2 regions of the Cytobacillus kochii genome follow, and region 2 is predicted to be linked to the other one. Evidence: riboswitches for the same ligand, from Rfam matches in the RefSeq annotation. Region 2 holds a riboswitch; the other holds the start of a gene.
The links. Region 2 has a riboswitch for S-adenosylmethionine ahead of LG276_RS19630 (iron-containing alcohol dehydrogenase family protein). Riboswitches for the same ligand answer to the same signal wherever they lie in the genome.

Region 1 (5,303 bases), 250 kb from region 2:
CACGGAATTCATTTGCAAGTTCTTTTGCTTTTACATTATATGCGTCTTGGTCTGGCCAAGTTTTGTTAGGTAATAGTACTTCATCTGGAACTCCAGTTACGTGTTGAGGGATTTCTAAACCGAATACTTGGTCAGTTACTGTCTCAACAGAATTAAGTTCGCCTTCTAGAGCAGCTTCAACCATTGCTCGTGTATAAGCAAGCTTCATACGGCTGCCTACACCATATTCGCCACCAGTCCAACCAGTGTTTACTAGGAATACTTTCGCGTTATGCTCGTCAATTTTTTTACCAAGCATTTCTGCATATTGTTGAGCTGGTAATGGTAAGAATGGTGATCCAAAACAAGTGGAGAAAGTCGCTTGTGGTGAAGTAATACCACGCTCAGTACCAGCCAGCTTAGAAGTGTATCCACTTAGGAAGTGATACATTGCTTGTTCTTTATTCAATTTAGAGATTGGAGGTAATACACCAGAAGCATCAGCTGTTAAGAAGATGATAGTGTTCGGGTGACCTGCAATACTTGGGTCAACAATATTGTCAATTGCTTGTAATTGGTAAGCCGCACGCGTGTTTTCTGTTAGCGTATTGTCCGCATAATCTGCTACGCGTGTTTCTTTGTCTAAAACAACATTCTCAAGTACTGCGCCAAAACGGATGGCATCGAAAATTTGTGGTTCTTTTTCACGTGTAAGGTCGATACACTTCGCATAGCAACCACCTTCAATGTTGAATACTCCATTTGGAGACCAGCCATGCTCATCATCACCGATTAAACGACGGTTTGGATCAGCTGATAATGTTGTTTTACCAGTTCCGGAAAGGCCAAAGAATAAAGCAACATCACCTTCGCGGCCAACATTGGCTGAACAGTGCATAGGGAGAATCCCATTTTCAGGAAGCATGTAGTTCATAACAGAGAAAATAGATTTTTTCATCTCACCAGCATACTCAGTACCACCAATAAGTACAATACGGCGTTCAAATGAAACGATAATAAAAGTTTCTGAAGCTGTACCGTCAACTGCTGGGTCTGCTTTGAAATTAGGTGCTGAAATAACTGTAAATTCAGATTCGTGATCTAATAAATCTTCTTCTGTAGGACGAATAAATAATTGGTGTGCAAAAAGGTTATGCCAAGCATATTCATTAATTACTTGGATTGGCATACGGTGTTTTTTATCCGCACCAGCAAATCCTTTGAATACGAAAACTTCTTCTTTCTCTTTTAAGAAAGCAATCACCTTGTTGTATAAGTTATTGAAGACTGCTTCAGAAATTGGTTGGTTCACACTTCCCCAGTCAATTTTATCTTTAGAGCTTGCTTCTTCAACAGTATATTTGTCTTTAGGTGAACGACCTGTATACTTACCTGTTGTCGCGCGAATTGCACCAGTAGATGTAAGAACACCTTCGTTTCTGTTTAATACTTTTTCAACTAGTTGCGGAACAGATAATTGAACTTGGATGTTTTCGCCTTTTAGTAAATCATTTAACTCAGTTATCGATACAGAATTCATCTGATGAATACCTTCCTTTATATAATATTATTTAAGAGATATGCATCTCAGTCGCTATTTGTGATTATTTCTTCAAAAATAGTATAACACATTTATTCATTCAGTCTATACTATATAAATCATTTTTATATAATTAATGAAATTGTCACAAATACAGGCAGTATTCATTATAAATAGCTTTTGCAAATTTAAAAAGGATAATCAGCAAATTTGTTGTAATTTTTATATATATTAAGGAAAAAGAACGGTATGATCTTAACTAAAATTATCCGTTATCAAAACTAAAGTTTATAGAGTCGTATATGACAATTTTTACATGGAATTGTTAATGAAAAACATTTGACTATATTCCATGTGTAAGTTATGATGAATCCTTGAACGGATACTCTCTTATCCCGAGCTGGTGGAGGGACAGGCCCTATGAAACCCAGCAACCTGCCAACTACATTTTCATGAGCAAAGGTGCTAACCTGATGCAAGGATTTATTACTACTATCCTTGAACGATAAGAGTGAAAGGCGCGAATCATTTTGCTTCAACCTTTTCACTAAATCAGAGAAGAGGTTTTTTTTCATGCTTTTTAACATGATGTTGGCGAATACGAGGAGCGGCTTTTGGAATGTACTATTTATGTATGGGAAAAAGACCAACCATTTTATTCTCAATATTCCAAGTTAGCGCATAGGTTATTAAGGGTATGAGATAAACATTGGCCCATAAATAATGAAGATTCAAATAAGGGAATGAGTTCCGTATCAAAAATAAAGACTATAATAAAGTCTTATTGATTCGATAAATAAGGAGGAAGTCAGATGTCAACAAAACGTAGATTGTTTACTTCTGAATCAGTAACTGAAGGTCATCCGGATAAGATCAGTGACCAAATATCTGATGCAATATTAGATGCTATTTTATCACAGGACCCAAATGCGAGGGTTGCTGCGGAAACGTCTGTTACTACAGGTCTTGTATTGGTTGCAGGAGAAATCACTACATCCACATATGTAGATATTCCAAAAATCGTTCGTGAAACCATTAAGGAAATTGGTTATACACGTGCAAAATATGGCTTTGACTCTGAAACATGTGCTGTATTAACTTCTATTGATGAGCAGTCAGCAGATATTGCTATGGGTGTAGACCAAGCATTAGAAGCGCGTGAAGGACAGATGACTGATGCAGAAATTGAAGCCATTGGTGCTGGAGATCAAGGTTTAATGTTTGGCTTTGCATGTAATGAAACAAAAGAGCTTATGCCATTACCTATTTCATTAGCGCATAAACTTTCTCGCCGTTTAGCTGAAGTAAGAAAAGAGGAAATCTTACCTTACCTTCGCCCAGATGGTAAAACACAAGTAACAGTAGAATATGATGAAAACAACAAACCTGTACGTATTGATACAATTGTTATCTCTACGCAGCACCATCCAGAAATCAGTTTAGAGCAAATTCAACGCAATTTAAAAGAGCATGTAATTAACCCAGTTGTTCCTACTGAATTAATTGATGAAAACACAAAATACTTCATTAACCCAACAGGTCGTTTCGTTATTGGTGGACCTCAAGGTGATGCGGGCTTAACTGGTAGAAAAATTATCGTTGACACATACGGCGGTTATGCACGTCACGGTGGTGGTGCATTCTCTGGTAAGGATGCAACGAAAGTTGACCGTTCAGCTGCTTATGCAGCTCGCTATGTAGCAAAGAATATTGTTGCTGCTGGACTAGCTGACAAAGCAGAAGTACAATTAGCATATGCAATTGGTGTTGCTCAGCCGGTATCCATCAGTATTGATACATTTGGAACTGGAGCAGTATCTGAGGATGTTTTAGTTGAAGTTGTTAGAAACAATTTTGACCTCCGTCCTGCTGGCATTATCAAAATGCTTGATTTGCGCCGTCCGATATACAAGCAAACAGCTGCTTATGGACATTTTGGCCGTACAGATATTGATTTACCTTGGGAGCGCACAGATAAAGCGGAAGAATTGCGTAAGGAAGCTTTAAAATAAATTAGAAAAGTTATGGCTGTAGAAAACTCCTTTAATGAGTTTTCTACAGTTTTTTTATGTGGGAAAGGGGCTATCATTAAATTTTAATAGACCTACAATTGAGGCGAAGCGATTAGCTCGAATATCAAGAAGTGGAATGGTCAAAGATAGCGGCGGCGCAAAAGCGATTAGCTCGTATATCAGAAGTGAAAAGACCAAAGATAGCGGCGCAAAAGTGATTCGCTCGTATATCAGAAGTGAAAAGGACCGAAGATAGTAGAGCAATAGTCGTTTTTTTAGATATTACATTAGCAAAATAAATATAATATTTTAGACTACCGATATTTTACAGAAATCCTTAAGAAAACGATTTCATAAAAATTTAAAATGAATGTCATCTTTTCGTCTTAAATTGTGGGTAAGGAATAAACAACCTTAAGTATATGAAGAAGAAAACATGAACATACTGCCTAGCATAAATCATTCCATTTTTTTTTTCGAAAGGTGAAACTTTTTAAAATAACTTATCGTCTATACAAGGTATGGGAAAAAATACAAACTAGATGAAATAAAAAGTAGGTGACGTACATAATGTGTGGTTTTATTGGTTGTATACATGATCAAGCACAAAAAGTACAAGAAGCAGATAAACAATTTGAGAATATGAATAACATTATTACTCATCGTGGACCAGATGATTCAGGATATTATCGTGCAGACCATATCCAATTTGGTTTCCGTCGATTAAGTATTATAGACATTGAAAGTGGTCATCAACCACTCACTTATGATAATGGTAAATATTGGATTATTTTCAATGGAGAAGTTTATAACTATGTTGAACTACGTGAGGAATTAATCAATAAAGGACTAACTTTTGAAACTAATTCGGATACTGAAGTGATTATTGCTTTATACAGTTATTACAAAGAGAAGGCGGCAGAAAAACTGAGAGGTATGTTTTCCTTCGTTATTTGGGATAAAGAAAAACAAGAAGTTTTTGGAGCGAGAGACCCTTTTGGAATCAAACCATTCTATTATTTTGAAGATGGTGAGACAACTTATTTTGCCTCTGAAAAGAAAAGTATTCTGCTGGCATTGAAAAACGATGTCATTAATTATGATGCTTTGCAGTATTATATGACATATCAATTTGTACCTGAACCGATGACTATGTCAGTGGGTATAAAGAAACTTGAGCCAGGTCATTATTTCAAGAAGAAAATCGGTGGCTCAATGCATATCCAGCGTTATTGGAAAGCACATTTCCAACCTGTACAAAAAGAAGAATCTCAGTTTATTAAAGAGATTCAAGATGTTTTAACTGACTCAGTTAAAATGCATATGCGCAGTGATGTACCTGTAGGTTCGTTTTTATCGGGCGGGATTGATTCTTCTATTATTGCATCCATAGCAAAACAGTTTCACCCCAATATTAAAACGTTTTCAGTAGGTTTTGAAAGAGACGGTTTTAGTGAAGTGGATGTGGCTAAAGAAACAGCCGAAAAACTAGGTGTTGAAAATATAAGCTATATCATCTCTCCAGAAGAATATATGCAAGAAGTACCTAAAATTATGTGGCACACGGATGATCCATTAGCGGACCCTGCTTGCGTTCCACTTTACTTTGTCGCAAGGGAAGCAAGAAAACATGTAACGGTGGTATTATCAGGCGAAGGTGCTGATGAATTGTTTGGTGGATATAATATTTATCGTGAACCACAGGACTTAGAAATTTTTAATAAAATGCCTTCAGCAGGAAGAAAGTTATTGCGTACCCTTTCTCGAATCAT
Region 2 (5,303 bases):
AATTCCCTAATGACTGTAATCCTTGTACTAAAATAATCAGTAAAATGACTGTGACATACATCACATCAACTTCATATCTTAAATGTCCATATCGGTAGGCTAAGTCACCAAGTCCTCCGCCGCCAACGAGTCCCGCCATTGCTGTAGCACCAATTAATCCAATTGTTGCAATCGTGAGTCCAAGAACGATTGAAGAGCGAGATTCTCTAACCAGTACATTCCATATAATATGTCTTGTTTTAATTCCCATTGCTTCATAGGCTTCGACAACCCCACGGTCAACCTCAAGTAATGCTGATTCCATTAAGCGTGCAATATATGGAGCAGTATAAATAACAAGTGGGACAATTACGCCTTTTACACCAATCGATGTACCGACAATAAACTTGGTAAACGGTAGAATGAAAAATAATAAGATAATAAAAGGTACGGAACGAATGACGTTAATTACTATGTTGAGCACATTATATACAAATTTATTATCTAGGGCTTTACCTGGTCTAGTCAAAACAAGAAGAATCCCTAATGGTAGCCCGATCAGAATGGAAATAGCGAGAGAGATACCAACCATTTGGAAAGTTTGTATCGTTGATTCCCATAAATCAGCACCCCATGCATCAAGAAATTCGTTGATGGCGTTCATTGAGTGTCACTCCTTCCACATGGACTTGTTTCTCTTGTAAAAATTGTATGGCTTTGTTAATTTCTGCTGTATCGCCTTTAAAATGGACAAGCAACTGTCCGAATGCTTCATCTTTTAATCTTGTAATATTACCAGATAAGATATTAGGGAAAATATCATATTTTTTCGTTACTAATGCAAGTGCAGGATCACCTGATGATTCACCAAAGAAAGATAATGTTGCCACTTGGCCACTTTCACTTAATTCCTCTAATAGATCATCAGGGATATCATGTGAAAATAAGCTATTAACGAATCTTTTTGTTGTACTGTGTTGAGGAGAGGTAAAGATATCCTTCGTTCGCCCCTCTTCAATAATTTCCCCATTTTCCATAACGGCCACACAATCGCAAATCCTTTGGATAACATTCATCTCATGTGTAATAAGGAGAATCGTAATTCCTAATTCTTTATTGATTTTTAAGAGCAAATCAAGAATTGCCTCTGTTGTATCTGGATCTAAGGCGCTTGTTGCTTCATCGCTGAGTAATACTTCTGGTTCATGCGATAATGCACGTGCAATAGCAACCCTTTGCTTTTGGCCACCAGATAACTCAGCTGGATAAGCATTTTGTTTTTCACTTAAACCGACAATCTCTAAATATTTATTAACGCGGCTCTTTACTTCTTTCTTATCTAATCCTGTTAGTTTAAGAGGGATAGCAATATTATCATAAACTGTTGCTGTTTTTAATAAGTTAAACCCTTGAAAAATCATGCCGATATGACTTCTTGCTTCACGGAGTTTTCCTGGTGTTAGCGTGGTTAAATCCACCCCATTAACTTTTACAGAACCACTATCAGGTTTTTCAAGTAAGTTCACACAGCGAATTAATGTACTTTTACCAGCGCCGCTGTATCCGATAACCCCGTAGATTTCGCCTTGATTCACTGATAGTGAGACATCCTTTAATGCATGGATGCTTCCTTGTTTTCCTGTAAAGGTTTTGGTTATATTCTTAAGCTCTATCATGATTTGATGCTCCCTCCGTAACGCTCATTTTTAATCATTTTACCAAGAGACGATAACTGATCCGTCAAATTCCTCTTCAACAAACTTTTCAATTTCTTCACTGCGGTAGATATCAGCTAATTTTTCAAGAATTTCATCATCTTTATTCTCCGTACGGACAGCAGCGTGGTTTACGTAAGGTGAATCTTTAGGCTCGATAAAGATAGCGTCTTTAGAAGGAACAAAACCAGCTTCAATCGCAAAGTTCGTGTTAATAGCTGCAGCGTCAAGCTCTTCTAGCTGACGAGCGATTTGAGCAGAGTCAAGTTCAATAAATTCATAGTTACCATTGTTTTTTTCAATATCACGAACAGTTGAATTAATACCTGTTTCAGGATCTAATTCGATTAATCCAGCTTTTTCAAATAGTAATAGAGCTCGGCCACTATTTGTTGGGTCACTCGGAAGACCGATTTTTGCGCCGTCTTTTAATTCAGCTACATCTTTTACATTGAGTGCATAGATGCCCATCGGGAATGACACGGTATCAAAAGATTTAACTAAATCTAAATTTCTATCTTCTTTAAATGCATTAAAATAAGGCTCTGTTTGAAAAATGTTTAAGTCAATCTCTTTTTCAGCTAATGCAACATTTGGCATCACATAATCAGTAAATACTTGTGGTTTAATATTGATATCTTCTTCTTTAGCTAATTCAATTACTTTTTCTAAGATTTGCTCATGTGGACCTGCAGTGACACCAATGACTAATTCTTCATCGTCATATAACCCTTCTGTAGAGTTGCTGGCTTCATCACTACCACATGCAGCTAAGCCTGTTAAAGATAATAAGAATGTTCCAGTTAATAACCATTTTTTCATGATGTTTGAACTCCTTTTTGTTCATTTTGTTTTTCTAATAATCGAAGTGCTTGTAAAACAGATTGTTCACTTATCTCGTTTTTCATAAAGTGAATCGATTCAGTTGGAAGTATCGCCTTTTTCACAATTGTTTTCATTAATTGCTCGTCATTCACATCTATATTTAGAGTAGAGAGACTACTTGGCAATTGCCAGCTCTCATAAAACGGGAGAAGGTAATCAACTTCCGTCCATTTTTCTTCAATGGCCAATTGACCAAGAATCCCGTAAGCGACTAATTCCCCATGAAGGAAATCTTTGGCTGCATTCGCTACGGTTAGTCCATTGTGAAGCGAATGGGCACCAGCGATTCGTCCTGCCTTTTCGCCGAATCCACCGACCATGCCCCCAGTCATGATAATCGTTTCAATCACTCGAATAAGTGCTGGTGAGGTTTCGTTTTTGGCTACTGATTGTAGTGCGGCTTCACCATCATTAAGCAATGTATCTCGGCAAATTTTGGCTGAAAATTGCGAAACTTGTTTAGGTACAGGTAGTGTTTCTTCATGGTAAAGACTTTCAATTAGAGCTTCAGCTTCATAAAATTTGGCTAATGTATCCCCAATTCCTGCTTTTAAATAAGTTATAGGCGCATTAGCAATAATTTTAGGTTCAATCAATACGAGGGTTGTCGCAATAGGAAACTCGGTATAATGAGTAAAGCTGCCTTCTTCATTATAAAAAACACTTAATGGTGTCCAAGCGGCACAGGTAGCTGCGATTGTCGGTATAAGAATGGATTGAACAGATGCTTCAATCGCAACTGCTTTTGTTATATCTAATGCTGTCCCACCACCAATACCAATTACGCCATTAGCACCATCATTTGTTAATATTTCTTGGATGTCATGGACCTTTTTTAAGGTAGTGTGACCTTCTATGTAATGAAGGTGAATGTTGTTATCTATTACTTCCTTCGGCAAGTAGGGCTGCACGGCTTGCCAAGCTTTTTTACCGGTTATTATATGGTATTTGGAAACAGAAATATCTTTAAGTAGGTCGGGGAGTTCTGTTAGAATGCCTGAACCTAATAAATAATATCCTGGAGCCCCTTTTACGATTGTTGCAGTCATTTCTTCTCCTCGTTTCTCTTTTGATGTAATTATAAAAACAAAAATGCCTCTCATCATGAGAGGCATAAATATACTAGAATAGTAGTAACCTCTCTCATATATCAAAATACCAAATAGTATTTTGCAGGATTTAGCACCTGTTCATATGGGTATATGAATGGTTGCCGGGCGTCGCAGGGCCAGTCCCTCAGCCGCTCTTTATAAGAGAAAATGCTTTATTAAATTATATTCATAATATTATCTATTACATGAAAAGTCAATAACATAATTGAAATTAATCTTTAAACTAGTGATGGTGTTCTACTTGTGGGGTGTTTTCTTCAATCGGATGAATTGAGTTCTTGGCTTCTTGATGAATTCCCGATGCGCAGATAATGGCCATGCTTAATAAGAATGTTAGATAGAAGGGCACAGGTCGATTTTTCAATGCTTCCTTTAATGAATGTTTTTTGTGCATGAGAAGCATCATGGCAAAAATACTAATTAAATAAATCAGATCCATGCTAATGATCATAAATGTAACTTCACTGGGTACTAACATAATACCTAGCATTGCCCCCATCATACTTCCCATGAGACTTGACGCTTGAGCTTCAACGAGTCCGTTTGTTTTAAACGGTAGTCCTATAAAAATGGCAATGACAGCGCTAATGAGAATAGATAATACAGTTGCTTTAGCCATTTCTGGTAACCACACAGATATAATCAAACCGATTGTTAAGCTACTCGTCATACCAACCACCATGGGAATACATTTAGAATATTGGGTAGCTATTTCTTTGTTTTTTCTAACGGCACTAATAAAGAAAAAGAAACTGTAGCCGACAACTAAAAAAAGACTGAACAAAGCAAGCATATTCAAATTACCCTCCTTTGGATGCTCATAAAATATCTCGATGCCTCCTTTCATATATATTTTGTATCGTAGTGATTATGTCAGTGCAATGGTAAGAAACTTTTTATACTGTTCATTCGTAAATAGGTAAAGCAATATTTTTCAAACTAAAAAAAGTGGTAGTCTTAGTTTATAAGTTTTCATTCAGAACAGTTTGACAAAAAAAAAGGAGTTTTTATATGGGGGAAGAAATAAAGATTAGACCGATACATATAAATGATGCAAGAGATATTCATGAAATGCATAGGCAAGATTCTATAGTTCAACAGACAATGGCCTTATCATCGGGGAGATTAAAAGATATTGAAGATTATATTGAAGGACTTACAAAAGAAGACCATGTATTTGTTGCAGAATATAACGGTCATGTTCGAGGGGTAGCTTCCTTAGAAGAGAGAAGTGGAAAGTTGAGATATAGCGGTAATGTGTCCATCTCTATTAATGAAGAAGTACAAGGAAGAGGGATTGGTAAGACGCTTCTTGAGCGAATAGTAAAGCTTGCCGATGAAGAGTTAGGGCTCATCAGATTAGAGTTAGATGTATGTGCAGATAATATAAGGGCGTTGGCGTTATATGAAATGTTTAACGAGGCTTTGTCTAGCTCCGGACGCCATCGGCTCGAGGTCATAAGCCAATCCGTCAAAAAGGTTAAAAAACAACCTTTCTGCCGGCTCGTCTTATGCTTGTCACCGATAAGCGGGCGCCCTGCGCTTTTCTAATTTTATAGATGTCATTATTATGGGAAGAATTAAAGAGAACCTTTAAATAGAAACGATCTAA

Region 1: another riboswitch for S-adenosylmethionine. It lies ahead of metK (methionine adenosyltransferase); the one in region 2 lies ahead of LG276_RS19630 (iron-containing alcohol dehydrogenase family protein).

The regions. Positions count from the first base shown of each region.
Region 1 is NZ_CP085254.1:3,578,440-3,583,742, reverse strand. It holds gene pckA (phosphoenolpyruvate carboxykinase (ATP)) at 1-1,519, opposite strand, end outside; SAM riboswitch class I at 1,907-2,031, shown strand; gene metK (methionine adenosyltransferase) at 2,332-3,531, shown strand; gene asnB (asparagine synthase (glutamine-hydrolyzing)) at 4,102-5,303, shown strand, end outside.
Region 2 is NZ_CP085254.1:3,828,654-3,833,956, reverse strand. It holds gene LG276_RS19645 (methionine ABC transporter permease) at 1-643, opposite strand, end outside; gene LG276_RS19640 (methionine ABC transporter ATP-binding protein) at 618-1,655, opposite strand; gene LG276_RS19635 (MetQ/NlpA family ABC transporter substrate-binding protein) at 1,695-2,516, opposite strand; gene LG276_RS19630 (iron-containing alcohol dehydrogenase family protein) at 2,513-3,628, opposite strand; SAM riboswitch class I at 3,720-3,835, opposite strand; gene LG276_RS19625 (hypothetical protein) at 3,915-4,490, opposite strand; gene LG276_RS19620 (GNAT family N-acetyltransferase) at 4,703-5,242, shown strand.